Regions from separate parts of the Desulfovibrio ferrophilus genome, predicted to be linked through region 1. Evidence: predicted binding sites of a transcription regulator. Region 1 holds the regulator's gene; the other holds the start of a gene.
What was found. The regulator HrcA, encoded in region 1, represses chaperone genes, less so after heat shock. The targets are predictions, from matches to a motif close to TGTTAGCACTCNNNNNNNNNGAGTGCTAACA.
Positions count from the first base shown of each region.

Region 1 (15,881 bases):
TCAAACCTGAGCATGGAAATCATGTCTCCCAAGCTGGCCAGGCTGATGGGTTCATCGTCCACGATCAAAATCTTCATTCGTCAATTCCCCTTCTGCAGGCTACGACACGGTTCCCTTGAGCAGTGATATCTCTATCTTCGCTCCCTTGAACTGCTCGGAGGCACCGGCCGTTATCTTACCGTTCCAGGAATTCACGAAGGTTTGGACAAGGGCCAACCCCAAGCCCATGCTTCCGCCATGGCTCTTGGTCGTGTAGAACGGTTCGAATATTTTATCCGGTTCATCTGCAAATCCGGGGCCGTTATCTTCGACAGACAAGATCATATGGCTGGAATTGTTTATGGTCGATATAACAATCTGCTTATCGCGCCGATCATAGGTGTCGTGAATGTCAACGGCATTGACCATCAGATTGATCACGACCTGTTCAAGCTGAATCCCATTGGCCCGAACCAGAGCGGGCCCCGGCTCCAACTCCAACGACAGTTTGATGCCATGATACGCCAATTTGGCGGACATCAAGGTCAAGGCTCGCTTCACAGCCATATTGAGGTCAACGACCTCCACCTCCACATTGTCCCCCTTGCGAATAAGCATTCGCATATGGTCAATGACCGAGGCAATCCTGTCTGCTGCGCCCTGGATTTTGCCCAACTGCTCCAGCAGTTTCGGCATCTCCACCCGCCCTTCATTCTCCACCAGCATCATTAAACCGGTTGTCCACAACTTGAGGGCATTCAAAGGCTGGTTGACTTCGTGGGCAATGCCACTGCTCATGGTCGCCAAGAGCTCCGTCTTGGTCGCACGCTGCAATTGCTCAGTGAGTTTAACTTCTTCGGTTACATCGGAGTACATGACCCCCCCTTGAACAACCTTCCCTTCGTTATCACGAATGGGGCAGGCAATGACCCGGAACATTCGCATCGCCCCATGAACAGATAATTCCTTGAACTGAGTATGCACCTCACCGTCAACAAACAGCGTAGAGCATGGGCACAAGGGGCATCGTTCCTGCTGGCCCATCAGGGAATAGCAATGGCCGCCGAAATCATGTTCAGTCTCCGGAAACCATTGCTTGAATGTAGAGTTGGCCGCAACAACCTTCATGTCGCCATCCAAAAGCAGCATTCCGCCCGGAAGGTTCTCGGTTATTGTCCGGTACCGGCGTTCGCTTTCGCGCAGCAGATCTTCGGCGTGGCGACGCTTGGTGATATCCACAGCCACACCAGCCAGACGATAGACTTCGCCCTTGGCATTGAGCACGGGGAACACACGCCAGCGAACCCACCGCATTTCGCCATCAGGCCGTAGAACACGGCATTCGCAGTCTGCAGCCCGATTCGCCAGGCCTTCCTGCAGGGTGTCGCGAATGGTGCTGCAGTCATCAGGATGCAGAGAATCATAAAAGGTTGATGAATCCGCTAAAAGCGCCTCGGACGATTGCCCCCATATGCGCTCATAGCCAGGACTGGTATAAAGAATCTTGCCACTATCCGCTTCTCGCACCCAAAAGAACACATGGATATTTTCGACCATTTGCCGGAAACGCTCTTCACTTTCGCGTAACGACCCTTCGGCGCGTTGACGCTCAAGAACCTGATCCTTGAGCCGGCTATTGGAATCAACCAATTGACGAGTTCTATTCGCTACAATTTTTCTAAGACTGACAGCCCAGGCAAATACGAATAAAGCCGCTATTCCGACCGCCACAAAGCCACCGGTAAGCAGCCGGGTCAATCGCTGACTGATCCGCTCATCCCAGGCCGCCGGATCGTACACCAACTCACCAACATCAACGCTGCCCTTGACCTGGCCATACTCACGCAGATGTTCATGCATCTGTCTCCAGCGCTCAGGATTCACATGGCCCAGCAATTCCACGTGTGGGTAGGGACAAAGGTGCTTTACCCCCTCCACCTGGCCCAGGTTGAACTCCGTGGTCTCCAGAGGCGCATGCACCCGAGGCAATTCCTTCGAAATGCGCTCCGCAACCTCTTCGGCATGATCGAGGGCATATTCCCAACCCTTGAGGCTTGCTCGGATAAAGGCCTGCACCATGGCGGGATCAGCGTCGATAACATCCTTGGTGGTGTAAAGAGAATCACCATAAAAATCGACACCATAGGACATGGGGCGCAACACACTGAAGTCGACTCCAAGCTTTCGCAACATAAAGGGGGTGGTCAGGCGGTAGCCAAGGATCGCATCCACCTCGCCACTCGCTAATTGTTGGTAATGCCTCACGCCTCTTTTGATGGGCGCATATTCCAAGGAGTTCGGGTCCACGCCTTCGGCTCGCAGCATGGCCTGGAGTTCCACTTCGAATAAGTCGCCAGGACGACGCACCAGCTTCTTTCCTGTTAAATCGGATGCTCCACCGATACCACTGTCCTTACGCACATAGATCTCTGCTGCGCTGTGCTGGAATATTGAAGCAAGGACGACCACCGGAATTCCCTTGTCACGTGCAACAAGAATATCCGAAGCACCTACACCGAATTGCGCCCGACCTGCAGCAACAGCATCAATGGCCCTGCTGAAACTTCCATCCTTGCCATAGGCGGACTGAATTTCAACTTCCAACCCAGCTTCATCAAAATAGCCTTGCCACTTCGCCGCATAATACCCTGCAAACTGAAACTGATGATCCCAGCACAACTGGAGAACAACTTTCTTGGCGTCCGCACTATCAGAAAACATAAAGAGCGAAATGCACACCATAAGCGTGCATACCATACGGCGAATGGTCATCAACAGTACCCCCGTGTAATAACCCTCTCTCAATTAATTGACCTATTCCTGCCATATTCGTACTAATTCCGCAATGGTGACACGAAAATCACACGTAAGCCCGATTCATGGTCGCGAGCAGGGCTCTGATCTCACGCCTCAGCGACAACACTCCGGCCCTCCACAAAAGCGTTCATAAGCGAACAACGCTCGATATCGAACGCCTGAGCACAGCGTTCCAAAGTCGAACCAAAAAGTGCATCAGCCTTTTTCCTCCTGAAAAAACCCACAATATCAAATACTTAAAAAAGATATCCGCACTTGCCCTTCACTGGCATGCAATTTGTTCTAGGAGAGCATGTGCGCAAAAGCAGTACGAACCATGTTGGTTGGCGATGACGAGCCCACACTTCAGGCCTTGGGGGATATTCTCGCCATGTGCCATATGAAGTGTGACATGCGGCTTCTCAAAACAGCGCTCCCCGGAGCGTTACTCCAGCACTCCGAAGATTACGACTTTATTATACTGGATTATATGGAGTTTTCTCCAAAAGGGCTGGATCTTCTGTTATCAATCAGAGAATCGACAAACAACAAGCCGATTATCATCATCACAAACAATCGTTCTTATGAAAAAGATGCGGAGTTGATTCATAACCACGGTGTGCACCTTCTTCGAAAGCCTGTTGATATTTCAATTTTATTACAAGTCATAGAGACTGCACTGAAAACAAGCTCAAATTAAATACACAAACAAAAATCATAGCCATAAAAACAAGTCACAAACCACTGACGCACAAAAGTATTAAATTACTTAACTAATACAAGTTCAACCTCAGCATAAAGAGACAAGTCACTGCATATACCTTTCTCACATTAATACAATTCATCATCCCCCTGAGGTATCAGATGACCATCAGAATGAAAGACAGCCGATTCTCAAAAGCACAACTCACGCCCAATCTGGAAGAAGCTCTGGAACGCATCTCCGTGCTGGAAAAAAAGCTTGATATTCAAAATGAGAAGTCACTGAACAAAGACAATCGAAACGAAACGGTTCACCAAGACAAGCAAGAATCAGAACAGGATAAACTCGTTGCGGAGATCATCAATCGCACCAAATCTGAATTTTTAGCCAACATGAATCACGAAATACGCACACCACTCAATGGCATCATGGGCATGCTCCAACTCATGATGACTACCGATCTAGACGAGGAACAAATGGACTATGCTCAACGGGGCATCATCTCCTGCAAACGCCTGACGAACCTTGTTGCAGATATCCTTGAGCTCTCCAGGGCAGAAGCGGGCAAACTAGGGATTGAAACCAAGGTTTTCAACCTGGCCGAAACACTCCAGCATCTGGTTGAACTCTTTCAACCCACAGCAAAGAAGTCAGGCATCGAGCTCCACTCTCACTTTGACCCGACAATTCCGAAAGAAATCCTCGGAGACACACTCCGTTTGCAGCAGGTGCTCAACAACCTGGTCGGCAACGCGCTCAAATTCACCGATAAAGGCAGTATCACCATCGAAGCCTATCCGTTGAAGACCGCCAATCCCGAGCACTACCGAATCCTCTTCTCCGTAGCGGACACTGGCGCAGGTATCCCGGACGACAAGCTCTCCATGCTTTTTGAACCCTTCACTCATGCCACCGAAGGATACACTCGTGTGCATCAGGGAGCTGGTTTGGGCCTGCCAATCTGCAAACGCCTGATTTCTCTCATGGGGGGAAATATTTCCGTCGCCAGTGAGGTAGGCAGAGGAACAACCGTCCACTTCTGCATCACTTTCGAGCTGATCAAGCCAGTCCACAGAACACTACAAGCACTTCCAAACACAAAGAGGCTTCCTTCCATGCCCCTGAAAGTCCTCCTAGCCGATGATGACTGGATCAGCAGCATGGCAGTGCAACGACAGCTTGAAAAAGCAGGATGCTCGGTCACCTCCGTGGCCGACGGCCAAGCGGTGCTGGATGTTCTGCATCAGGATAATTTTGACGTCGTGGTGATGGACGTACAAATGCCCATCATGGATGGCCTGGAAGCAACAAAGGCCATACGAGCTCGCCGGGCAGGAGACGACAAGAAAGATATCCCCATTGTCGCTCTCACAGCCTACGCCATGCCCGGGGACGAAGAGATGATGCTCCAGGCAGGCATGAACGAGTATGTTGCCAAACCATTCAAGATCCAAGACCTGCGTGATGCTCTGGAAAGAACAATAACAGCCATGGAGCAATGCGCCTGACAGGCATGACGGGCATGACAAACCAACAAGAAGGCTGAGCGCGCCATCGCGTGCGATTGGGTAATGACAAAAAGCGTTGTGAATTGTGTCCATTATCTGTGTCGAAGTGAAGAGCCCCGACGTCAATGGAATTCATAAAAACGGACAGTCGAACATCATGCGCAACATCAAAATCATAGCTTTCAAGGGCTGCCTTCCCGCATTGAAGCTTCACGACACCATGAAGAACCTGATCGCAGAAGGGCCATCCCGATTCACGCTCAGCCTGGATATCGTGCCATCGCCTCACTTGGCTAAGAAAATGGGATTGTATGGCTCCCCCACCATCCTCGCAAACAAGAAGGAATATCAGGCGGAGCGACGGGGACCAGCCAGTTTCTATTGAAGGGCTTATGCCACGGCGGAAGGTTTCCGCCCCGTCCCATCCATGGATGAATTGCTTCGTTTCATTGATGGAGAATGCGTCATCCCCCAGTTATACCCGGAGGCGGCATCAAGGATTTTCCCTACGCTGATCACTGCGGATTGGTGCCCGCTCTCCAAAGCTGCCGGTGCTTTCTGGAAAGAAGCAGCGCATATGGCGGGGTGCAGACTGCGCATATTACAGATTGATAGTGACGAGGGTCGCAGAGTTGCCACAGAAGAAAATATTGCGGGGGTGCCTTGCTTGGTGCTGTCCACCTCGCTTCATGTTTACGGACTGAGCCTGAGTCGGTCAGATGCCGCGGCGCTCCTTCGCCGTGAAGCGGAGATTGCGCATGCCAACTGACACGTCATACCTGGCATCGGTCCTTTCAAGACTGGGGTATTGCAGCGACACCTTCGCCAGCCTGCCCCTGATGAGCCTGGACGATCTATTTGAAACCTCCTGCGACATCGTGGGAAGCGTTCTTGATTGTGACCTGGTGCTGATGCATTTCGATGACAAGGAATGCCTTTCCAAGACCTACGTTAAACGGTTCGACCCCGCTCCCCTAGCCGATCCATCAGTCGACGGCGATATAGCGGAACACCTCTCGAACCGATTACGTGCCCACTCCCGGGTGGACCTGGACGTCGAGTCCATTGTCCAAGCGGTCGCCGCCGTTCCCACTACCCACACCGACGGCGGCCGCATCCGGGGGGCACCGCTCAATGTCTGCAGTGACGACGGGCGCAGACATACCGGATTCATACTGGCCTCGCCACGGACACTGAAGATCGACGAAGCCACATTCGATATGTTGCTGGAAATCATGTCCGGCCTTGTTGCCGGGGCAGTCTCCAAATGCCTGACCACGGTGGGACTGCTACGTGCCAACAGGCAATTGGCATCCGAAATAACCGAACGCACCAAGGCAGAACAGGCCGCGCAGGAATCCGAGGATCTCAGGCACATTGTGGCGGAGCACAATCTGGACTGGGTGTATTGGAAAGATCATCTGGGCAAGGTGCTCTATGTCAATCCGGCATGTGAAACCATCTCGGGCATGACTCCTCAACAATTTCTCAATGCCCCGGAAGCTTTCGAGATGTGTATCCACTGCGACGATATCACCAATTGGAGACAATACAACAAGCATACGCCCACAGGTTGCCATGCGGTGGACTTCAGAATCTTTCGACCCGACGGGCACATGCGGTGGGTCTGCCAGACCAACTGCACCATACGTGACAAGGATGGGCAGGACCTGGGGATTCGTTGCAGTCTGCAAGACATCACCGACCGCAAAATACGCGAAATGCGCCACGAAGCCGAATCCCTGCACGATCCCCTGACCGGGTTAGCCAACCGAACCCTGTGCTTGAATCGCATTGCCCACTCGATCCAGCGCGCAAAACGCAATGAAAATTACCACTACGCAGTCATTTTCATCGATCTGGACAGGTTCAAAGTCATTAACGACTGTCTGGGCCATGCCACTGGCGACATTGTACTCAGCGAAGTTGCCCAACGCCTGCTTCGCTGCATCCGGGGTGTGGATACTGCCGCTCGAATCGGTGGCGACGAATTCATGTTGCTGCTGGAAGACCTGGAATCCCCACGTCAGGCCATACAAATCGTCAAGCGTGTACGCGACATCATGCGCGAACCTTTCAGGCTTTCCACTCGCGAAGTCACGGTCACAGCCAGCCTGGGCATCGTGCTCAGCCCCTGCACCTGCGAACACCCCGAAGACCTGATGCGCAATTCAAACATCGCCATGCACCATGCAAAAAACAAGGGCCGCAACAGATTCAAGGTCTTTACGCCCAAGATGTTCGAACGGACCATACGCCGCATGTCCCTGGAAAACGATATGCGTCGTGCGATCTTCAGGGAAGAATACTTCCTGGAATTTCAGCCAATTGTAACCCTGCACGACTCACGACTTACGGGTTTTGAGGCTCTGGTTCGCTGGAAGCATCCGGACAGAGGGTTGGTGGGGCCAGCAGAGTTCATCCCCATGGCCGAAGAAAGTGGACTGATCATCGATCTGGGACACTGGGTATTGGAAGAGGCTTGCCGCACCATGGTGGCCTGGCAAAAGACTCATCCTGCAGCCCGAAATCTCACCATGTCAGTTAACATTTCAGGCAAACAGTTCTCGCAATCAGACCTGGTGGACTGCATCAAAGGCGTCCTGAAAAAGACGGGAATGCCAGCCCGAAATCTGAAGCTGGAAATCACCGAGACGATGATCATGCAGGATGCGAAAAGCTCCATTGAAAAGCTCAACCGCCTGCGCAAGCTGGGCATCACCTTCAGTATTGATGACTTCGGCACAGGATATTCATCCATGAGCTACCTGCAGCAATTCCCCATTGAAAGCCTGAAGATCGATTTCAGCTTCATCCGCAACATGAAAACATCCCAGGAAAATGTTGAGATTGTAAAGATCATCATCCAATTAGCGCATAGCTTGGGATTGGATGTTGTGGCTGAGGGTGTTGAAAGCGAATGGCATCAGGCCACCCTGGCAAAACTGCGTTGTGAATTCGGCCAGGGGTTCTACTTCGCCCAGCCCTTGTCCGCGTATCGGGCTGAACAGGCCATTTGCGCCCCACAACAAGCACTGGCAGCACACAGCATTGCCCAACCACCTCTCCTGCCGGTTCCCGCAGCGCGTTGTGACCTCCGCGGACCGCAATCCCCGAAACAGGTCTAACCACATCCATGGAGAAGCCGCGGACAGGCGAAAACACATTGCTCAGCATCATGAAACCACAACGAAAAAAGCCGGCCCTTTCGGACCGGCTTTTGAATTCAGTGGTGGGCGATACGGGATTTGAACCTGTGACTTCCACCGTGTGAAGATGGCACTCTAACCAACTGAGTTAATCGCCCACTAATAATGTGACTTAGCACATCTTCCCGCCCGGATGCAACGCCCTAAAGGAAGGCCTTGCGGCATCGCTTCCGTGTTGCGGGAGGAGTTAAATAGCCAGCTTCCGGGCGGGAATCAAGCCTTTTCTTCAATTCGCCTGACTTTTTTCATCATCTGTCCCGGGCTTTGACTCGGGCCAAATATGCGCTAACGTGGCAAGACGCGGCGGGCACGTCAAAAGGCCCAAAATCCAACCGCTACAGACTGAAAGGACTCACCATGAAACTGCTCGTTACGGGCGGGTGCGGATTCATCGGCACCAATTTCATCTATCATATGCTTGCCAAGCATCAGGACCTGTCCATCGTCAACCTGGACAAGCTGACCTACGCGGGCAACCGGGCCAACCTCGCGCCCCTGGAAGAGAAGAACGACGGCCGATACAGCTTCGTCCGCGCCGATATCGCCGACGCCGACGCCATGGCGAGCATCCTGAAGGAGCATTCCATCGAGGCTGTGGTCAACTTCGCAGCCGAGTCCCATGTGGACCGCTCCATCTCGGACCCTGCACCATTCATCACGACCAACGTCAATGGCGCACAGACCCTGCTTCACGCAGCCATGAAAGCCGACATCCAACGCTATGTGCACGTCTCCACGGATGAGGTCTACGGATCACTCTCCATGGAAGACCCGGCGTTTACGGAAAACAATCCTCTGGCCCCCAATAGCCCCTACTCGGCATCCAAGGCCTCTGCGGACCTTATCGTTCGTTCCTATTTCAAGACTTTTGGTTACCCGGCAGTCATCACCCGCTGTTCCAACAATTACGGCCCGTGGCAATTCCCGGAAAAACTGATCCCGCTGATGTTCAAGCTCGCCAGCGCGGACAAGCCTCTGCCCGTATACGGCGACGGCATGAACGTCCGGGACTGGATCTTCGTGACCGATCATTGTCTGGGCGTGGAACTGGCACTGCTCAAAGGCCGCCCCGGCGCGGTATACAACTTCGGTGGCAATGCGGAAAAAACCAATATGGATGTGGTACAAGCTATCCTGCGGACCTTGGGCAAACCCGAAGACCTGGTGACCTTTGTCACCGACCGCCCGGGACACGACAGGCGCTACGCCATGGATTACGATCTTGCAGCCCGTGAGCTGGGCTTTGCCCCGCAATATGATTTTGAAACCGGGCTGACCGAAACCCTGGCCTGGTATCAACATCACCACGACTGGATCGCCAGCATTGAAAGCGGTGAATACCGCAAGTTCATGGACAATTGGTACGGAGATCGAAAATGAGTGGTACCAAGGCCCTGATTCTGGGTGGCGAGACAGGCCTGTTGGGCATGTCTCTGGCGGCGACGTTTGAAGACGCGGGATGGGAAGTGATCACCACCCCACGCCCCAGTGATGACGCCTGGAATCCTGCTGCATTGGGCGAATTGCTCGATCGTCATGCTCCGGATGTCGTCTTCAACACCTGGGCCTACACCCAGGTGGATCTGGCCGAGGACGAATCCGACCAGGCGCGGCGTGTCAATGCCGTACTACCCGAAATACTCGGGCGTCTGGCCAGTGATCGCTCATTCAAGCTGGTGCACTATTCCACGGATTTCGTTTTCGGTGGCAAAGCCGAGACCCCACGCAAGGAAGAAGAAAAACCCACACCCGAATGCGTCTATGGTCGCACCAAGTTTGAAGGCGAACGTGCGTTGCTAGCTCTGGATCTGCCCGATCTGCTCATTATCCGCACAGCCTGGCTCTTCGGTCCGGGCAAAAAGAATTTCGTACGCACTATGCTCGATCTCTGTCGCCGCAACAACTGTGTCAGCGTGGTTCACGATCAGGTTGGGTCCCCCACCTACACTCCGGACCTTGCCAAATACAGCCTGGACCTTATCCGTGCCGACGCCAAGGGCCTGTATCACGTGGCCAATGCTGGCCGCGCCAGTTGGTGCGAACTAGCCAGCGAGGCCCTCCGCTCGGCAGGTGTCTCCTGTGAAGTCACGGCCATTGCTTCCTCGGAATATCCCCAAAAGGCCAAGCGTCCGGGATTTTCCGTCCTGGATACCGAAAAATTCACGGAAACCACTGGTGTCACGCCACGTTCCTGGGTCCAAGCCGTTCGTGACTACGTCTACCGCGAGACCACTCAGGAAGACTAAGACCTCGCCATCCGGGCACGTTCGACGCCAACGGGTCATTGACACCCTCATTCCCCGTGATTACTCACCAAAGCTAGGCCGGAAACTCCCGGACGGGGACACCATGCAGCTGACATCCAGAGAAAAGAAAGTACTCACGACCATCATCGAGCAGTACATCCTCAATGCCCATCCTGTGGGCTCACGCATTGTTGCGCGCGAAAGCGCCTTGGCTCTGTCCCCGGCCAGCATGCGCAATACCATGGCCGACCTGACAGACAAGGGATACCTGGAACAGCCGCACACCTCAGCGGGACGAGTGCCCACACCACGGGCCTTCCGCCATTATCTGGCCACCGTACTTGCCCCCGGCGATCTTTCCGATGAAGCCCGCCAGACCATCCGCAAAAGCCTGGATGAAACGGGAATGGAACTGCCGGACATGCTGCGCCAGGCCTCCCAGGCCTTGTCATCCTGTGCCAAGCAGGTGGCCATGACCCTGGCCCCCAGCGGGCACGACGTGCGCTGGCGAAGCATTGATTTCGTCTCCGTCCGCACGGGACTGATCATGGCCGTGCTGGTCCTGGACGGCGGTGTGGTTCAAAACCGCATGCTGCCTGTAGCTGAAGATTTCTCCCGCGACGATCTGATCCGGTTTGGCAACTATCTGAACCACCATTTTGTAGGCCAGACCCTGTCCGGTGCACGGGCCCAGATCCTGCGCGAGCTGGATGGCGCAGGCAAACGTCTGGATCGTCTCTATCGCCATGCCTTGACCCTGGCCAGTGCCACCATGGATAGCGGTGACGAACGTGACTTATTCGTGGGAGGGGCCGGACACCTTCTGGATCACCCCGAATTCACGGAAGCCGGAACCGTACGCGAACTTCTTGACCTGTTTGATGAACGCTCCCGACTCCTGGAGCTGCTGGACCGAACCATCGAAGCCGGTGAAATGAAAATCACCTTTTCAAATGAAACTGGCGGGGTACATTCCCCCAGCGAATACAGTGTGATTTCGTCGCCCTATGGCGGAGATGGTGGCCCACGCGGAGTGGTGGGTGTCATCGGTCCTCTGCGCATGGATTACGCCAAAGTCGTCCCGGCGGTTGACTTCACCGCCCAAGTCCTGACAGAACTCATCCGCAACCGATACTGATATTCTTCACGGAGAAATACATGACTGATGAAAAGAATAAAGCCGCCGCCAAGGCTGCTGAGGCCGTGGAAGCTGAGGCTGAAACCGTGTCCGCCGACGCCCCCACCGAAATTGAACTCACCGAAGACGAGCTTCAGGCTCTGTGCCGCGACCGTATCTGTCCACAGTGCCCGGTAGGAGCAGAAGCCGAAGACGTACGCCTGCGTTCCCTGGCCGAACTGGATAACGCTCGCAAGCGCATGGAAAAGGAAAAGAACGACTTCCGCAAATACGCTACCGAGAAAGTCTTGGCAGATCTGCTGCCCGTGGTCGACAATCTCGATCTGGCACTGATGCACACCCCCGAGGCAGAAGCCTGCAAGAACTTCGTCATGGGTGTGGACATGACCCGCAAGGCATTTCTGGACATGCTCGCCAACAATGGTTTGGTGCCCGTGGGTGAAGTAGGAGAGGAATTCACCCCCGAACGCCACGAGGCCATGGGCCAAGACGAACGGGACGACATTGATGAAGGGCTGGTGACCCAAGTCGTGCAGCGCGGATACCTGCTCAACGGCAGGCTCCTGCGTCCGGCAAAGACCATGGTTTCCAAAAAGCCGGAGTAACCGGACAGACACATTGATTTCCTGGCGCGCCTCTGGCGCGCCTTTTTTTTGCCATACTCCCTGGTCCTTTAGATAACCCATTTACATAACTCGCCATAACGAGCTATGGTTTCGTGTCGCTCATTTCTACCAGGAATAATCATATGCGGTTACTTCTCAGTATTCTGCTTGCCCTGGTTCTATTTGGCACCTGTTCCCAGGCTGCGGATGTTACCGTTGTCACTGAACAATGGCCCCCGTTCAATTATTCAAATGACAAAGGCGAGCTCACCGGCCTGTCCACGGACATCTTGCGTCTGGCTCTCAGCCAATCAGGACTTGAGCCTGATTTCCAGATTCTGCCTTGGGCTCGAGCATACGATATGGCTCAAAACGACTCTGGAGTCTTCATCTTCTCCATTCTCAGATCCCCTGCCAGGGAACCACATTTCCAATGGGTTGGACCGCTCATCCCCAGCCTGTCCGTCAACCTCTACAAACTCAAACGACGCACGAACATCAACATCTCTTCCCTTGAGGAAGCCAAGCAGTACACCATTGCCGTCATGAAAAACGGCTCGACCCAGTTGTTCCTTCAGGGCCAGGGATTCCTTGCTGGTGAGAATCTGGAGGTTGCCGCCTCCAACGATTTGGGCATCAAAAAACTCTTCTGGGAGCGTGTGGACCTCATCTCAGGCAATGCCCCGGCCATGGCACAACTGGCCCGCGCCAATGGATTCAACTTCTCTGAACTGGAAGAAGTCCTTCCGCTCTATGACTGCGGCCTCTATGCGGCGACCAGCCTGCAGACTCCACAGTCCCTGATAAACAGGATGCAGACGGGACTCGATTCCATCCCACCCGAACACATTGAAACCCTTATCCAATCCTATTTGCAATAGCTCGCAAACGCCGCTTACCATCGCTTCGCCAGCCTATTGGCTTCCCCATGCCCGGGACTGTTTCAGAATCGTCGCCAGGCCTTGTTTGAAATGAATAATGGAAAGTTGTGAAGATTTTTTCACTGGCCCCCTTTACAGCCGTTCTTTCAGTCTTAATTCTGTCCTAACGCATACTTCACGCGGCTTCTGGCCGCGCTTTCCGTTAAGAATCAGACAATTTCAGCATCACATTTGGAGGAAATAGTTATGGGCAAGATCATCGGTATTGACCTCGGGACCACAAACTCTTGTGTCTACGTCATGGAAGGCAAAGAGCCCAAATGCGTAACCAACCCCGAAGGCGGTCGTACCACCCCGTCCATCGTGGCTTTTACAGATAAAGAACGTCTTGTAGGCGAAATGGCCAAGCGCCAGGCCGTCACCAACCCCGACAAGACCGTCTTCGCCATCAAGCGCCTCATGGGGCGCCAGTTCGCTGAGACCGACATTTCCAAATGGAGCAAGAGCTGTCCTTACAGCATCGTGGCCAATTCCAATAAGGATGCAGCCGTCGAAGTGGATGGCAAGAAGTACAGCCCTGCTGAAGTCTCGGCCATGATCCTTCAGAAGCTGAAGTCCGACGCCGAAGCCTACCTGGGCGAGAAGGTCACTGAAGCTGTCATCACCGTGCCCGCATACTTCAACGACTCCCAGCGCCAGGCCACCAAGGACGCCGGTCGCGTCGCTGGCCTGGATGTGAAGCGTATCATCAACGAGCCCACTGCCGCTTCCCTGGCCTATGGTTTCGACAAGAAAGCCAACGAAAAAATCGCCGTATTCGACCTGGGCGGCGGTACCTTTGATATTTCGATTCTGGAAGTCGGCGACAATGTCGTTGAAGTGCGTGCCACCAACGGCGACACCTTCCTGGGCGGCGAAGATTTCGACCACCGTGTCATTGACTACCTCGTCGAGGAATTCAAGCGCGAAAACGGCATCGACCTTGCCGCCGACCGCATGGCCCTGCAGCGCCTCAAAGAGGCCGGCGAAAAGGCCAAGCAAGAGCTCTCCTCCTCTCTGGAGACCGAGATCAACCTGCCGTTCATCACCGCTGACCAGACCGGTCCCAAGCACCTGCTGGTCAAACTGACTCGCGCCAAGCTGGAGAAGCTGGTGGAAGAGCTGGTGCAGCGCACTGTGGCTCCCTGCAAGAAGGCTCTGGCCGACGCCGGCCTGTCTGCTTCGGACATCGACGAGGTCATCCTCGTTGGCGGCATGACCCGTATGCCCTTGGTTCAGCAGAAGGTACAGGAACTGTTTGGCAAGGAGCCCAACCGCAGCGTGAACCCTGACGAAGTCGTCGCCATGGGCGCGGCCATTCAGGGCGGCATCCTGGCAGGAGACGTCACGGACGTGCTGCTGCTGGACGTCACCCCCCTGTCCCTGGGCATCGAGACCATGGGCAGCGTGTTCACCAAGCTCATCGAGCGCAACACCACCATCCCTACCAAGAAGAGCCAGGTGTTCACCACTGCTGCTGACAACCAGCCCAGCGTGTCCATCCACGTTCTTCAGGGTGAACGCCCCATGGCTTCTGACAATATGACCCTCGGTCGCTTTGAACTGACCGGACTGCCTCCGGCGCCCCGTGGCATCCCGCAGGTTGAAGTCACCTTTGACATCGATGCCAACGGCATCGTCAATGTCTCTGCCAAGGACATGGGAACCGGCAAAGAACAGTCCATCCAGATCACTGCATCCTCAGGCCTTGCCGAGGAAGAGATCGAGCGTCTGGTCAAGGAAGCCGAATCCCACGCCGAGGAAGACAAGGCCAAGCAGAAGCTCATCGAGGTCCGCAACCAGGCCGATACGCTGCTCTACACCAGCGAAAAGTCTCTGCGTGATCTGGGCGACAAGGTCGACCCCGAACTGAAGGCCAACATCGAAGCCAAGTCCGAGCTCCTGAAAACGGCCATGGAAGGCGACGATGTAGAAGCTATCGAGGCCGCAACCCAGGAAATGTCCCAGGCTTCGCACAAGCTTGCCGAGCAGCTGTATCAGCAGCAGAATGAGCAGGCTGGTGCCGACGGTGCTGGTGCTGCTGGCGCGGCTGGCGCAGCCGGTGCTGCCGGTGCCGCAGACGCTGATGACGATGTCGTGGACGCCGATTACAAGGAAGTCTAAACCCATGCTGGCCGGGCCTGGGCGCGGAGCACTCCGTGCACTTGCCTTCCCGGCTGAACATGGATAGTTTTGCCTGTCCGCGCATTGCGCGGACAGGCTTTTTTGTCCCTAACACGGCCCCGGCCCCAACCCCATGGCAGGTCATGAGACAGCACCAAAAACATACCGCCGCCATTACCACCAGAGCGCTCGCCGTTCTGCTGGTCATGGCACTGGCCTTGGTTACAGGTTGTGCCAAACGCCCTGTGCCAACCACCCCGGATGCAGCCAGCGGCAGTCCCGCTTCCAGCACGGCCACACAAGCCGATAAAGCCTGGGAAGCTGAGGACCATGCCTCCAGCGAGGTTCTGAATCGGCGCCTGCTGGACCGCGGCGGCCTGACCAAAACCCAACAGGCCATGGCCTGGGAACGCCTGGCTGTCTCAGCCGTGAACAACGGACACGGGCATGTCTCTCTGGAAGCCCTGCGCAAGCTGACCACACTGCGTCCAGGATCCTCTGACACCTGGCAGTGGAACGAGGTCTACCTGCGCGCATTGATCCTCATCGGGCACCCGGATCAGGCCAGACTGCATATGGATTCCCTGCTCAGGGATCACCAACGACCCTGGGAACTGCGCTTCCGGGCCGGACTGTCCCTGGCCCGTGACCAA
Region 1 is NZ_AP017378.1:471,914-487,794, reverse strand. It holds gene EL361_RS02260 (sigma-54-dependent transcriptional regulator) at 1-77, opposite strand, end outside; gene EL361_RS02255 (ABC transporter substrate-binding protein) at 100-2,700, opposite strand; gene EL361_RS02250 (response regulator) at 3,089-3,475, shown strand; gene EL361_RS02245 (ATP-binding protein) at 3,640-4,986, shown strand; gene EL361_RS02240 (hypothetical protein) at 5,144-5,371, shown strand; gene EL361_RS17365 (thioredoxin family protein) at 5,414-5,755, shown strand; gene EL361_RS02230 (putative bifunctional diguanylate cyclase/phosphodiesterase) at 5,745-8,114, shown strand; tRNA gene EL361_RS02225 (tRNA-Val) at 8,217-8,293, opposite strand; gene rfbB (dTDP-glucose 4,6-dehydratase) at 8,553-9,575, shown strand; gene rfbD (dTDP-4-dehydrorhamnose reductase) at 9,572-10,441, shown strand; gene hrcA (heat-inducible transcriptional repressor HrcA) at 10,545-11,579, shown strand; gene EL361_RS02205 (nucleotide exchange factor GrpE) at 11,600-12,184, shown strand; gene EL361_RS02200 (substrate-binding periplasmic protein) at 12,328-13,065, shown strand; gene dnaK (molecular chaperone DnaK) at 13,312-15,228, shown strand; gene EL361_RS02190 (penicillin-binding protein activator) at 15,372-15,881, shown strand, end outside.

Region 2 (15,881 bases), 790 kb from region 1:
ACACGGGTCCAGTCCGTGGGAGCGTTGCTGTAATACAGCTCTTCCAGCTCCGCGATCCGTTCCAAACAGGCCCGGTCGATCTCCAACAGGGACTTGAAGGACTCGTACTTTTTGCGCAGCAGAGTACCGGGAGCGAAGACCTGATAGGTCCAGTGTTTGAACAGCTCTTTGAACATCAAGGCTCCGTGGCTAGCCGCCGAGGATCGTATCAACCTTTTGTTCAAGCTCATCCTTGTCGATGGGCTTGACGCAGTAATCCTCGGCCCCGAGCTGCTGGCATTCGCGAGCAGTTTCCAGAGTGGGATACCCTGTGAGCATCATGACCTTGATCGCCTTGGAGATCTTGCGGATTTCCTCCAGCACCTCGACCCCGGTCATCTTCTTGAGCTTGATGTCCAGGATGGCAAGGTCCACCGGGTTCTTGCGGCAATGCTCCAGAGCCTCCTCCTCCTCGGTGAAGGAGGTGACGGAGTGCCCTTTGCGTTCCAGGATGCGCTTGATGAGCACGCCGGCGTCCATGACGTCGTCCAATACGATGATATGGGCCATTGTCTCTCCTTTATACGGCCTGAATGCCGCTTTTCAGATCAATCGCTTCGGGGCATTCCTCGTCGGGAAGGCCTTCCTTGGTCAGCGGCAATTCAATGATGAATAGGGTGCCCGGTCCGGGGGGACGGGTCCCCGTCTTGTCGTCGCCGGTTTCCAGATACTCTACGGGTGCGGGACTCGTCACGGAGATTTTACCCCCGTGGTCGGTGATAATACCAAAGGAGACGGAGAGCCCGAGTCCGGTGCCTTCACCCGCAGGCTTGGTGGTGAAGAACGGATCGAAGACACGGCCCATGTTGCCTTCCTTGATGCCGGAGCCAGTATCCGCCACGGTGACCAGCACCCGGCGGCGGTGGCTGCAGAGCTTGGTGCCCACCAGGATATGTCCGTCCGAACCGATGGCGTCGAAGGCGTTGTTCAACAGGTTCATCCAGACCTGTTTCAATTTGTCTTCGTCGGCCACAATGGGGGGAACGTTGGGGTCCAGATCCGTGTCAACGGTGACTCGCTCCTGACGGAAGATGTGCTGCACAAGCTCTACCACATCCGTCAGCGACTTGTTGAGTTCCATGGATTCCATGGAACTTTCGATATTGCGCGAGAAGCCCAGCAGATCCGAGACGATCTTTCGGCAGACCTTGGTCTGGCGCTCGATGATTTTCAGGTCTTCACGCATTTGCTCGCCTTCGGGGACGTCTTCGATCAGTAACTGGGCATAGCCCAGAATGATCCCCAGAGGGGTGTTGATCTCATGAGCGACGCCACCGGCAAGCTTGCCGAGGTCTTGCATCTTCTGCGAGTGGATCAGGCGTTCCTGATATTGCTTGATGACCGAGATGTCGCGGGCGGTCAGCAACAGACCGATGATGGTTTCCCCGTCGTAAACCGGGACCTTGATGATGTGGAACCAGCGTCGGTTGCCCGTGCGTCCCACAAGAATCTGTTTGGACAGGGATTGGCCTGTGATCAGAATTTGTTGATCTTCGTGGTAGTTGGTGTCGGCCTGTTCCTCGTTGAAGATATCGAAGTCCGTGATTCCGATGACGTCGGACTCATTTTTGTGGAAGTAGGTGCAGAACGCCTTGTTTACGGCGATATACTTCAGGTCCCGATCCTGGAGTGAGACAAGGTCGGGCGTTACGTCCAGAATGGTCTGCATCAGCGATTTCTGGCGCTCCAGGTCGCTTTTGGCGTGTTTCAGTTCATCGATGTAGGCATTCAAGGTCAGGGCCATGACATCGAAGGTCTCGGCAAGGCTCTGGATTTCATCGCCCACGTTTTCGCGATAGACCTTGCAAGTGCGGCAGGATTCGAATTTCTCGGGCAGATGCACATCCTGACACTCGGGGCACAGAGTACCAGCAAGATACCAGCAGCGGTGGCGGTCATCGTGGTACGCGGGGCAGCCTTTGTTGTAGCAGCGCATGACCTCCCAGCAGTTGCGACCCAAAGCTTTTGCCGTCTGCACATCGAGGTTGCCTCGTACGACCTCCTCGGCAGATTCGCGCAAGAGGTTGATGCTCTTGGCCACGCCTCGGGCAAAGATGGTGGACAGGACCATGGCGGCCAAGGTCACCGCAGCGGTGATACCGAAAATGGTGACCATGACCTCGCGCTTGGCGGTCTGGACCCGGACCTGGGAAATGCCCAAGCGTACTGTTCCGTATCGGTCTCCGCCAATGATCACCGGGGCAGCGAAGTCGTAGATGCGGGCCTCGCCGGTATCCAGCAACTGGATGCGCACCCCTTTTTCAAAGGCTTCATTTGCGTCCTTGAGCTCCACCGGGAAGCCTTTTTTGAAGGTGTGCGCCAGCACATCGCCCTGCCGGTCAAGCACGAAGGCGTAATTGATGTAATCCGAAAGCCCGGCCATCTGGTCCACCAGGTTTTTCAGGCGCAGGGAGTCGCGGCCCAACATGGGGTCGATGGCGCGTAGGGCGAGATTGCGGGCCATGGAGGTGCCACGTTCGCGGTTTCCTTCCAGGATGGAATCAACACTGACACGCGTCACGCTGAGCGCTGTGATCAAGCCGAAGAAGATAACGATACAGGCAGTTCCAAGATTGATTTTATCTTGGAATTTTAGCCTGTTCAAGAAGGGTATGGGCATATGCATGGCCTATTTCCCCACGTCCAGACCAATGGAGGCCGCCAGCAGGCGCACTGGGTCAAAGTCCGAATCCTGAGAGGGGATGATGGCCGTAAAGCCTGCATTCTCCAGAATAGGAAGGTGGCGGGGATTATCCTGGGACAGGGCGAGCATGGCGCTCTTGATCTTGCGAACGATTTCCTGATTCAGCCCTTTGCGGGCGGAATAGACCCAACCAGGATACCAGCGGGTTTCGGCCAGAACCCGAATTTGGGACAGGTCAACCTTGTCGGCCATCAGGGCCAGAGTTCCTTCGCGGATGGAGCCGACGTCGTACTGCCCGGATGCTACTCCCAGAACCACTTTTTCCTGCTTGCCGCCCGGGCCGGGGGCAAAGGCCACTTCGGCGAAATCCTTGCGCTGAATGCCATGCTCAATGAAGTGACCAAGAGGGAACAGAAATCCACCGGCGCTGGAAGGGTCAACGGCCAACCAACGCTTGCCGCGCACATCTGCCAGGGTTCCGATGCTCTCGTTGCCCTGGCGCACGATAATCTGCCCGCGGAAGTTCTTGCCCGAATCCTCGACAATGCGGGCAAAGGCTTGTGCACCGCCACGGTGGGCCATCTTTACGTAGATGAAGGGGTTGGAAAAGGAGATATCGATCTGGCCCTGATCCACCATGTTCATGTGTTCGTCAAAGGTATCGGGAAAGACCTGGCGCATGGTCAGCCCCGTGGCTTCGGAAAGATATTCCACCAGCAGGTTGTGGCGTTGGTATGACAGGCTGTGCGAATATTGCGGCAGGTAGGCGTAGGTGACCTCCACCTGCCGGGGCCGGAAGGTGATTTCCTCGCGCTTGGTAAGATCGATTCGCTTGACTGGCTCGGGATCCTCGCAGCCTGCCAGGGGCAGGGCCAGTGCTATAAGGGTTAGCAGTAGCAGGATTCGAACTGTGAATCTCATCTTCGCCTCTTGTTGTGGTCAAGGTGTGATAATGTAAAATTTGTAGCGTAATATTATGATAAAGGACAGCAATCACCATTGCTTCGGATGCGCTGTGACAAATTTCACGAGGGCTGCATGCTCTGGGGAATATGGTCGGTTTTAGTCGATGGGCAGGCTGATGGTGAAGCGTGTACCTTGCCCTGGTGCGGAGTGTACCACAAATTCACCGCCGTGATTCTGGGTGATGATATAGTAGGAGACTGAAAGGCCCAAGCCAGTACCAACTCCGGGCTCCTTGGTAGTGAAGAATGGTTCGAAGATATGCTTGCGGGTTTCTTCGTCCATGCCTGGGCCGTTATCCTCGATTTCAATCACGGCAGAATCGCCCGAAAGGGAGGTGCCCAGGCGGATGGTTCTGCCTTCCGCTGGTTCGTCAGTTCCGTTGTAGGCATGGGCGGCGTTGGTCAGCAGGTTCAGGAGGACTTGTTCAATCTCGGTGGCCGAGCAGCGCAGCGGGGGTAATTGTTGGCTGTAGTCACGAATGATCGTGATTTTTCTGAAATCATACTTCTTTTTGAGGTTGTAGTCGCTGGATGCCAGCTCCAGGGCGTGGTCAAGGATGGCATTCAGGTCATTGGGAGCCATTTGAGAGTCGCTTTTGCGGCTGAAATTCAGCATGTTGGTGACGATGCGTGCCGCTCGGGCGCCTGAGTTGGTGATGCCGTCAAGCATCTTGGGGATGCTGCGTTCCTGCATGTAGGCCCTGATCGTCTCCAGGCTGCATTGATGGCGATCGGCTGCTTCCTGATTGGCGGGGATATCCTCAAGCAGACGGCGCCGAATGTTCTGTGCTCCCTGCAGGATGCCGCCCAGCGGGTTATTAATCTCGTGGGCCATGCCCGCAGCAAGTCCACCGACAGACATCATCTTTTCACTCTGGATCATGAGTTCTTCCATGTGCACGCGCTTTGTGATGTCGTCGATGCGGATCACAGCACCTCCATCCTTCCCGATATCCAGCGGGAAGACGGTGATGTCTTCATATACAAGGTGCCCTTGTCGGTGGTGGAGAACCCGTGAAAGAATCTGCGGTGACTGCTCCTTAACGGCGCGGTGGACATGCATGATCAGATTTGCCAGCCGGGGGTATACTTCTGCAAGGGGGCGCTTGAGGGCCAACGTCGAGTCGATGCCCGTGAGTTGTTCCGCCTGGCGATTCCATTGGGAGATGGTCCCGTTCATATCCACACCGATCAGAGTAGAAGGCATGGACTCTACGATGCCTTTTAACAGGACTTGCAGGCGTTGAAGTTCGAGCTCGGCCTGGACCCGTTGGGTGATATCACGCGCGACGATGACAATATAGGGGGCATCGTTGACTACATGGCTGGTCACACTCATTTCCAATACAAGACCATCTTTCGTGGCCTGGATGGTTTCCCCGGAGTCGGCATCCAAGTTTTTTTCCAGATCGGCTGCAACCTGATGGCCAAAGACATCGGACACTGAGGCGCAAAGCATTTCGTCTTTGCTCAGCCGCATGAGTGTTGTGGCTGCGTCATTGGCGTATTCGATGCTGTGTGGATCGACCCGTACCAGAAAAATGGAGTCGGCAGCCCTATCCATCAGGAATTGGAATGTCTCCAGCTCAGTGATTTTTTTCTTGAGCTGCGGGTAGTAGCTTTTGCGGATGGAGCGATCACCCAGGCCGATCAGGCGCGTCAGCGCGTCGTTGGCAGGGAGGGTGTCCGGAGGAGAGGGCTTAGAGGGCTTGCTCATAAATGGCTTCGACCTCTGCCTGGGTGAAAGGTTTGGGGTTGGTCAGCATGCAGGCATCCTTGAGGGCCAGGCTGGCCAGCCGAGGGATATCGGTTCTGGTCATGCCCATGGGGCTGAGCCCGCTTGGGATGCCGGCCTGTTTTCCGAATCCCATGAGTTCCTCAACCAAGCGGTCACGGATCTCATTCGCTGGAGCGGCCAAGGCTTCTCCCGGGGACAGTCCATGGACAAAAACGCCAGCAATAGTTCTGTAACGAGCCTCGGCGGCATTGAAATTGGCTCGGACCACGTGAGGCAACAAGGAGGCATTGCAATCACCATGAGGGCTGTCCAGCAGTCCTCCCATGGCGTGAGCCATGGCATGGACCGCTCCGAGAATGGCATTGGAAAAGGCGAATCCGGCGTGCATGGAGGCCAGCATCATTTTGTCACGGGCGGCAATGTCATTGGGCGACGCGATGGCATCCAGCAGGTGAGCCCGGACCAGACGAATGGCACTCAGGGCGAAGACGTCGGTGGTTTCGGAGTTGACCAGCGAGACATAGGCCTCAAAGGCGTGAGTCAGGGCATCCAGCCCTGTGGCAGCTGTCAGCGTGGGACTCATTGTGGTGGTGCAGATCGGGTCCACCAGGGCCGTGTCCGGCACGGTGGATTTGCTGACAATGGCGATTTTCACTTTGCGGGAGGTATCGTTGATGATGGCGAATTGCGAGACGTCGGCTGAGGAGCCGGCCGTCGTGGGGATACAGATTAGTGGAGGAGCGGGGATTTCAACCTGATCCACCCCTTCGAACTCCAGAATGTCCTGACCGTTGGTCGCCATGATGCCGATACCTTTGGCGCAGTCCATAGGGCTTCCCCCGCCAACGGCCACGATGCCGTCACATCCGTGGGACATGAAGACATCGACACCGCTACGCACCTCCGTGTCTCTGGGATTGGGAGACACCTCGCTGAATACGGTGGTTTCAATACCGTTATCAATCAGACTGTTGACTACCAGTTCGGTCCAGCCCGCCTCCAGAACTCCGGGGTCGGTGACCACGAGGCAGTGTGTCAGCCCGAGATTGTGGGCGTATTGTCCGGACACCGAGGCTGACCCCTGCCCGTAGATGACTTCGGGAGCGATGAATTTTCGTAATTTTGTGATGTCCGCAGGCATGTCATCTCCAATGCTTGGCTGTACGGTAACGACCGAACATGAACCCAGAATATTGATAATATCATTTTAAGAGGCTCACGCCTAGAGGTTGGAGTCTAGGCATCTTCAATGTTCGTGGAGGGGAGTGCGTGAGCTCGTTCAGGGATTGCTAATGCTTATGTTGGGGCCCATCGAAAAAAAATGAGGGCCGGGTGTTGACATCTAGAGCAGCGGTTATATCACTTTGCGACGCCGCTCGTTCGGCTCGGATGTGAATTGACATCAGAGCTTCGGGCGGCTACCTCGTGAGCGCTGGCACTCGCCAACGCAGAGCGCTAACAACGAGACCCAAAATTACAGCTATCGGAGGATAAGCCATGAAACTGAAACCGTTGAACGATCGTGTGCTGGTTAAGCGCCTGGAGGGTGAAGAAGTCACCTCCGGCGGTATCATCATTCCTGACACTGCCAAGGAAAAGCCCATGAAGGGTGAGATCGTGGCCGCTGGCCCCGGCAAGACCGACGATTCCGGCAAGGCCATCAAGATGACCGTCAAAGCCGGTGATCTGGTGCTCTTCAACAAGTACGCCGGTACCGAGATCAAGATCGAAGGCACCGAGCACCTCGTCATGCGCGAGGACGACATCCTGGCTATCATCGAAGGTTAATCTCATTTTTTAAGGAGCATATCCAATGTCCAAAGAAATTCTTTTTGACGCCAAAGCTCGCGAGAAGCTGAAAATCGGTCTCGACAAGCTGGCCAATGCTGTGAAAGTGACCCTCGGACCCAAGGGCCGTAACGTTGTCATCGAGAAGTCTTTCGGCTCCCCGATCATCACCAAGGACGGCGTGACCGTTGCCAAGGAAATCGAGCTTGAGGACAAGTTCGAGAACATGGGCGCCCAGATGGTGAAGGAAGTCGCTTCCAAGACCTCCGACGTTGCCGGTGACGGTACCACCACTGCCACCATCCTGGCTCAGGCCATCTTCTCCGAAGGCGTGAAGCTGGTTGCTGCCGGTCGTAACCCCATGGCCGTCAAGCGCGGCATCGACAAGGCCGTTATTGCCCTGACCGATGAGCTGTCCAAGATTGCCAAGCCCACCCGTGACCAGAAAGAGATCGCCCAGGTTGGCACCATCTCCGCCAACAACGATGCCACCATCGGCAACATCATTGCCGAGGCCATGAACAAGGTCGGCAAGGAAGGCGTTATCACGGTTGAAGAGGCCAAGGGCCTTGAGACCACCCTGGACGTTGTCGAAGGCATGCAGTTCGACCGTGGTTACCTCTCCCCCTATTTCGTCACCAATCCGGAAAAGATGATCTGCGAAATGGCCGATCCTCTGATCCTGATCAGCGAAGGCAAGATCTCCAACATGAAGGAGCTGCTGCCCGTACTCGAGCAGACCGCCAAAATGTCCAAGCCTCTGGTGATTCTCGCCGAGGACGTGGACGGCGAAGCTCTGGCTACCTTGGTGGTCAACAAGCTGCGTGGTACCCTGAACGTTGTCGCCATCAAGGCCCCTGGCTTTGGCGATCGCCGCAAGGAAATGCTCAAGGACATCGCCGTGCTGACCGGCGGTCAGGTCATCTCTGCTGACCTGGGCATCAAGCTCGAGAACACCACCGTGGCTGACCTCGGTACCGCCAAGCGTGTTGTGATCGACAAGGAAAACACCACCATCGTCGATGGCGCTGGTGAGGGCGATGAGATCAAGGCTCGTGTGGGCCAGCTGCGCGCGCAGATTGACGAGTCCACCTCCGCGTACGACCAGGAAAAGCTTCAGGAGCGCCTGGCCAAGATCGTGGGTGGCGTGGCCGTCATCAACGTCGGTGCTGCCACCGAGACCGAGATGAAGGAAAAGAAAGCCCGCGTCGAAGACGCTCTGAACGCTACCCGCGCTGCCGTCGAAGAGGGCATCGTTCCTGGTGGTGGCGTCGCTCTGGTGCGTTGCTCCAGCGTGCTGGGCAAGATCAAGCCCGCCGATGACGACGAAGCTGCTGGCGTTGCCATCATCGCTCGTGCCATCGAAGAGCCCCTGCGCATGATCTCCAACAACGCCGGGCTGGAAGGCTCCATCGTTGTGGAGAAGGTCCGTGACGGTAAGGGTGGCTTCGGCTTCAACGCCGCCAACGGCGAGTACGGCGACCTGATCAAGGCCGGTGTCATTGACCCCAAAAAGGTCACCCGCACCGCGCTGCAGAACGCTGCTTCCGTGTCCGGCCTGCTGCTGACCACCGAATGCGCCATCTGCGAGAAGCCTGAGCCTGCTGGCGCTGGCGCTCCTGCCATGCCTGGTGGCATGGGCGGCATGGGCGGCATGGGCGGCATGTACTAAGCCACTCACGCTTCCAAGCTCGATTATACGGGGCCGTTCCGAAAGGGACGGCCCTTTTTTGTTGCCAAACAAGTGGGCCCGCTCGTTGGAGATGTGTCCTAATCAAAAGGGCTTTCAGCCCCTTTGCCTTCAAGACGCTTAATGCTAGTTTGCGCCCCATGAACGACTTCACGCACGGCGGGCATATCCGTCGACTTTCCGAAGCTGCGGGATGCAATCGTGGCGAGCTTGTGGACTTTTCGGCGAACATCAATCCGCTGGGACTGCCGGACTGGTTTCGTGGGCTTATTGCCAGTGAATTGTCCGGGCTGACGCATTACCCCGATCCATATTGTGGCGAGTTGACTCAGTCCGCGGCTGAACGCTTTGGCGTGGCAGCGGAGGAAGTCATTGCGGGCAACGGCTCCACCGAGATTCTGTATGCCTTGTGTCCTGCTTTGAATATCCGTCGGGCTATCGTGCCTGTTCCGTCCTATACGGATTATCGCCGGGCCTGCGAATTGTCGGGTGTTGACGTCGAGGCCTTTGTGCTGGATGAGGCCGCTGGCTTTGCCGTTGATTTCGATGCTCTTGCCGAGTGGTTGGAGAGTGGTGGCTCAGAAGATTGCGCCGTTTTTCTGGGGCAGCCCAACAACCCCACGGGCGCATGCTTTGATCCCGACGAGCTGCGGACATTGGCGGAACGTTTTTCCGAAACCTGGTTTGTGGTGGACGAGGCCTTTGCCGATTTTGTTCCGGGGCTGGACCGGTTGGCGTCTTCCCGCCCGGCCAATGTGATTGTTCTGTATTCCCTGACGAAATTCTATGCGGTTCCGGGGTTGCGTCTGGGCCTTGGATTTGCGGCATCTGATGTGGCCAAGACCATCACCGGGCGCATTCCTCCCTGGTCCGTGAACGGTCTGGCTCAGGCCGTGGGGTGTCGTGCACTGGAAGATTCGGAGTACGCGTTGCGTACGGTGCAGGCTGTGGAGGCTTTGCGCGATGAATTGCAGGCGTCCTTGTCTGCGTTGCCCGGGCTGACGGTGTTTCCGGGGACGGCTAATTTTCTGCTCTGCCGTATCGACAGAACGGACCTGGATGCCTCGACGCTGGCAGAGCGACTTCTTGAGCAATGGATAGCTATTCGTGTCTGCCAAAGTTTCGATGGGTTGGATGACAGATTCTTTCGGGTGGCGGTTCGCCCCGCGCATGAGAATGCACAGCTCATCTGCGCGTTGGAGCAGGTCTTTGCCGTGTCATCGGTTGCAAATGGACCTGTTCTGCATCTGAAGAAGCGCCGGACCCCGGCCCTCATGGTCCAGGGCTGTTCATCCAATGCGGGCAAGAGTGTGCTGGCTGCGGCCTTGTGCCGGATTCTGTTGCAAGACGGGTATGACGTCGCTCCATTCAAGTCACAGAACATGTCGCTCAATTCCTTTGTGACCCGTGATGGTGGCGAGATGGGGCGGGCTCAGGTCACCCAGGCCCAGGCCTGTCGCTTGGACCCGGATGTGCGCATGAATCCTGTGCTGCTCAAGCCCAGTTCGGACGTGGGCTCGCAGGTGATCATCATGGGGCAGCCCATCGGCAATATGAAGGTGAAGGAATATGTGCGCTACAAGCCCGAAGCCTTTGCCCGGGCCAAGCAGGCCTATGATTCCCTGGCGGCTGAGCACGAGGTCATGGTGCTGGAGGGAGCCGGTAGTCCGGCGGAGGTGAACCTGAAGCGTCACGACATCGTGAATATGGCCATGGCTCGATATGCCAATGCTGGTGTATTGCTGGCTGGGGACATTGATCGGGGCGGTGTGTTTGCCTCGTTCGTGGGTACCATGGAGCTGCTGTCCGAATGGGAACGCGCCCTGGTGCGCGGTTTTGTGGTCAACAATTTCAGGGGGGATGCCTCCCTGCTGGACGAGGCTTTGACGATCACCACGGACCGTACGGGAGTGCCCTTTGCCGGGGTGGTGCATCATCTGACTGATTTGGGATTGCCCGAGGAGGATTCGGTCTCCTTCAAGAGTGGAGTGCTTGATCGCCTCCCTTCCGCTGAGCGGGTGGTGGATATTGCGGTGGTGGATGTGCCGCATATCTCCAACTTTACAGATCTGGACGCCCTGTTGGGTGAGCCGGACGTTCATCTGCGCGTGGTGCGTCGGGTTGCTGACCTGGGTTCTCCGCATGCCGTGATTTTACCGGGCAGCAAGAACGTGGTGGCGGATATGCATTTCTTGCGTGAAACAGGCATGGCCCAGGCTCTGTTGGATCTGGCAACCCAGGGCGAGACCGAAATCGTTGGTATCTGCGGGGGCTTCCAGATGTTGGGCCGGACGATCAGCGATCCACTGGGCCTTGAATCCGGTGGCGAGTTGGCGGGATTGGGACTATTGCCTCTGGCTACAGAGCTGGCGCCGGAAAAGACATTGATCCGTGCCAGGGCCACGCATCTGGGTACGGGTGAGGCGCTTCATGGGTATGAGATCCATCATGGCCGTACGATTCCCCTTGGCGCCACACCGAAGATTTGCGTCATGCGCAGTGATGGCGAGCCCCTTGGCTATGAGGATGCGTCTGGGCTGGTCTGGGGCAGTTATCTGCATGGCCTGTTCGATGCCGATGTATTTCGTCGCCGCTTTGTGGATCAACTCCGCAAACGCAGTGGGCAGGAGCCTCTGGGGCGGGTTGTGATGGCCTATGACCTGGAATCCGCCTTGGATCGTCTGGCCGATGCGGTGCGCTCCAGTCTGGATATGAAATCCGTCTATCGGATGTCAGGGTTGTGATGATTGTTGCTGCGCAATAATTGCGGTTGCAAGGTGCATTTGAGCGGTGGGGTGGGGCGATAATTGCTCTGCCCCTTTATGTTTTTTGATTTGTATGCGTTTGCAACGTGTTGATACTGTGGGACTTTGGTGCTGACTCTTGCACATTGACGTTGCATTCGTGAATTACATCACGAAGTGTATGAATGCCGTGACAAGGTCCGATATAACCGAGAAAATTCATTAAATTAGGTGTTTGAAACTGTTTTGGGCATACGTAGGGACAAATATTGAGTGATGATGTTTCACGGTAGAATCCCCGGAAGAGTCTGGAAAGCAAGCGTATTTCGATATTTAATAGAAAAAAGTCGTTGCTTCCCGTATTGCATTCAGCTATGCAGTGCGCATCTATATTGAACCTGGAGGAATACAATGGACGAATATTTGAAAGAAGCTCTTGAGATCGTGAAGGCGCAGGCGAGCGTCCGTAATATGACCGAAGAAGAGATCATTTCCATGGTGGAGAAGCTGGCCAAGGGCATCGGCTCCATCAGCGAGGGTGTTGAAGAGGCCGCTGAGGCTCAGAACCCCGCCGTTGATCCCAAGAAGGCCATTCGTGAGAAGAGCATCATCTGTCTCGAATGTGGCAAAAGCTTCAAGGTGCTGACCAAGCGCCACCTGATCACTCACGACCTGACTCCTTTGGAATACAAGGAGAAGTGGGGCTACACCAAGAAAACCTCTTTGGTCTGCAAAAGTCTCGCTCGTGAGCGCCGCAAGAAGATGGCCGACATGAAGTTGTGGGAACGCCGCGGCAAGAACAAGAAGTAACACAACTTCGACATGATAATGACACGGAAGGCCCGGCTGCAAAGCCGGGCCTTTTTTGTGGTGAACTGTTAGGATGCCCACATGAATGTCTTTGATCTTTCTGCATTGGACTTTACTTGGCCCGATGGTGCTCCCTGTTTGTCCGGCATCGATTTCATCGTAACACGAGGTGAATTCGTGTTGCTCAAGGGGCCCTCCGGGGGCGGTAAATCGACGTTGCTCCGAGTCTTGGCACGGTTGGAACAGCCAGCTTCAGGAGGCTTGCTGTATCAGGGTAAATCCCTTGATTACCTGCCGCCGGAACACTACCGGCGCGAGGTCTGTCTGATCCAACAGACCCCTTGCATTGTCTCGGGCAGTGTGCGCGATAATCTGCTGTTGCCGTTTTCCTTTCGTGCCAATCGGGAGTTGAATCCCCCCGCTGACGATGCCCTGCGGCAAGGGCTCGATTCCCTGTTGCTGTCGGGTGTGTTACTGGATATGGCAGCCAAAAAGCTCTCGGTGGGGCAGCGCCAGCGTCTGTGCCTGTTGCGGGCCATGTTGCTTGGGCCCCAGGTCATGTTGCTGGATGAACCGACCAGTGCGTTGGACCCTGAAAGCCGACGGGTGGTGGAGGATACTGCCGAACGTCTGTGCGCGGAGCTGGGGGTGACGGTGCTTCTGGTGAGCCATAATGAATATGCGCCAAGAACCGTCCCCTTCAGGACCGTAAACGTGGCGGCCTGTCGCCTTGAGGAGGAGTTATGACCGGTACCGGACCCATTGCCATCGGGCCGGAACAACTGGCTCTGACCCTTGTCTTCGTGCTCGTGGCAGGCGGAATTTCTCTGGCCTATAATCTGGGGCTGCACAAGAGCTTGGCTGTGGGTGCGGTGCGTACCTTCGTCCAACTTTTCCTGATGGGCTATGCCCTGAAATATGTCTTTGCCCTGGAGATGGGGTTGTTGGTAGTGGCTGTGTTTGCCGCCATGGTGGCTGCTGCCGCGCATATCGTGCATGGGCGGGTGCCCGAGCGGGACGTGGCCTTTGGCCTGCCCGTGTTCGGGGCCATGGTGGCGACCTACATGCTGGTTGCCACCACCGTCACCGGAGTCATTATCGGCGCAGACCCGTGGTGGGAACCCCGCTATTTCCTACCCATCGGCGGCATGGTGGCCGGCAACTCCATGAATGCTCTGTCCATCTCCCTGGAACGGCTGTTCTCATCCCTTCGTGCCCGACGCGAGGAGATTGAAATGAAGCTTTCCCTCGGGGCGGATTACCGCGAGGCCAGTAATGACATCATGCGTGAGGCCATCCGTGCGGGCATGATTCCTTCCATCAATTCACTGATGGGGGTGGGTTTGGTGTCCATTCCGGGCATGATGACCGGTCAGATCATTGCCGGAGCCGATCCGGCCATGGCCTGTCGCTATCAGATCGTGGTGATGCTGATGATAGCCGCAGCCACGGCCCTGTCTTCATTCATCGTGGTGACCATTGTACGGCGTATGTGCTTTGGGGCGGACTATCACCTGTTGTTGCGTAAAGACGGGGATTAAATCTGGCGTTCAGGCTAGAGATATTTTCCAGCATGCAGTGAGGGGCCCGAATCGGGCCCCTTGTTTTTTGCTTGCAGTCATCCCGGCGAAGCCGTGACAGGTATGAGCCGAGTACCGGATTGCTGGTTATTTCCTGCCTGAGATCAGTTGCAGCATGTCCTGCCCTCCGGGCCAATCCTGATGGAAGATGGTGTCGTTGAAGCCAGCTGTCTTCAACAGCTGATGGTATTCCTCGTCAGTCCAGGCCTGCACGGTATTGCGGTAGCTCTGCAGTGTGCCCGTTTCTGGAATTGCCACGTGGAAACATTGCAGGGCAACGTTTTGTTCTGGGTACCAGTGGCTACTGGTCAGGCAGAGGTGTGGATTGTCGGAGAAGAGACCACTCTGCGCCGTATACCAGCCATTGCCCTGAGCGATGCCTTGGACTGCGGCATGAGTATGGGCCTCAAGCACGATTCGTCCACCCGGAGCCAGTGCCTTGTATGCCTTGGTCAGCAGTTTGGCACAGTCTTCAGGTGGGAAGATATTCAACTCGCCGTAAAGCAGCGTCACCAGATCGTACGGTTCTTCGAACTCTTCATGAAGTACATTGCCGAGTGCGAAGGTACACTGGTTGGGTTTTTCATAATGGAGCTTGGCGTGATCGATGGAAGCCGGTCCGAAATCCATACCCCGATAGGTGTGCCCCTGGTTTGTAAAGTGAGGGGCATACAGTCCAGGGCCGCACCCCAGATCCAGAATGCTGGAAGGGGTGTCACCAAGAATTTCATGATGAAGCCAACGAGCCTGGGCCTGTATTGTTTCGCTTCGCCTGCTGGCCAAATCATGGTCCTGAGTCAGGTGCTCGTAAAGCATGCGGTGACTGAACTCCGGATCATTCCAGGGAATTTTGTACGCTCCGGACCACAGGGCATTGGGGATGGGGATGGAGTCGAGGGTCTTGATAATGTCGTGATGGAGTAGCATAGCCATATCCTCATGAGACCGGGCAGTACCCGGGCTGAGTGCATACGTATTAACGGAGCCGACGCTTGGGCGTCGCTCCGACTCTGTCGGGGGGTATGATGAACCGGCACCTGCGGGGCAGGACGGTTCGAGGAGTGGCTAGTACATAACGCGGGTTGGATACATCTCCTGTGTGGAGTTGTAAAGAGTGTACGTTACGAAATATTCAGTCTTCAGATAGTGTGGCCGTCAAGGATGAAGATATGAAATCGCCCCCGCGTGCGGAGCATGCGGGGGCGAAAATGAACTTGCAGCAAGCAGCTTCCGTCCGGGCGGGTACTGCTGTTGATAGTCGCTTATTTGTTCAGGCTGGCGGCAGCCTTTTCCACGGAGGTCTTGAAGTCTTCACGTACGGCCAGCAGTTTGGCTTCGATGTCCTTGTCGGACAGCGCCAGGATCTGGGCGGCCAGCCAAGCGGCGTTGCGTGCCCCGGCCTTGTCCAGAGCGACTGTGCCTACCGGGAATCCCGGAGGCATCATCACTGTTGCCAGCAGGGCGTCCATGCCACCCAGTTCCGAGGCGGTGATGGGGATGCCGATGACCGGACGGATGGTCTTGGCGGCCACGGCTCCGGCCAGATGCGCGGCCATGCCTGCGGCACAGATGTAGACCTGGCAATTTTTCTCTTCCAACTCGGCGACGAGTTTGGCTGTGCGTTCGGGGGTGCGATGCGCACTGGTCACGGTAAAGGTGTAGTCGATGCCCAGTTTGTCCAGAATGTCTGCGCAGGGGCGGACTTTCTCCTCGTCGGAGATGCTGCCCATGAAAATGGCTACACGGCTCATGACTTAGCTCCTTTTGAGTCCTTTGTCGCCGATGTCACGGCGGAAATAGCAGTTATCGAAATGGATTTTTTCAATGGCCTGATAGGCAAGTTCCTTGGCGGAACTCAGATCAGCCCCCAGAGCCGTAACACC
Region 2 is NZ_AP017378.1:3,363,375-3,379,255, forward strand. It holds gene EL361_RS15415 (PEP/pyruvate-binding domain-containing protein) at 1-176, opposite strand, end outside; gene EL361_RS15420 (response regulator) at 190-549, opposite strand; gene EL361_RS15425 (ATP-binding protein) at 560-2,665, opposite strand; gene EL361_RS15430 (phosphate/phosphite/phosphonate ABC transporter substrate-binding protein) at 2,669-3,604, opposite strand; gene EL361_RS15435 (ATP-binding protein) at 3,746-5,365, opposite strand; gene ercA (alcohol dehydrogenase-like regulatory protein ErcA) at 5,349-6,527, opposite strand; gene groES (co-chaperone GroES) at 6,884-7,174, shown strand; gene groL (chaperonin GroEL) at 7,200-8,846, shown strand; gene EL361_RS15455 (cobyric acid synthase) at 9,005-11,608, shown strand; gene EL361_RS15460 (Ros/MucR family transcriptional regulator) at 12,020-12,418, shown strand; gene EL361_RS15465 (ABC transporter ATP-binding protein) at 12,500-13,165, shown strand; gene EL361_RS15470 (ABC transporter permease) at 13,162-13,959, shown strand; gene EL361_RS15475 (class I SAM-dependent methyltransferase) at 14,086-14,925, opposite strand; gene purE (5-(carboxyamino)imidazole ribonucleotide mutase) at 15,261-15,749, opposite strand; gene purD (phosphoribosylamine--glycine ligase) at 15,753-15,881, opposite strand, start outside.
Region 2: a site for HrcA is predicted at 6,817-6,847, ahead of groES (co-chaperone GroES). Genes of this name have one in related genera too.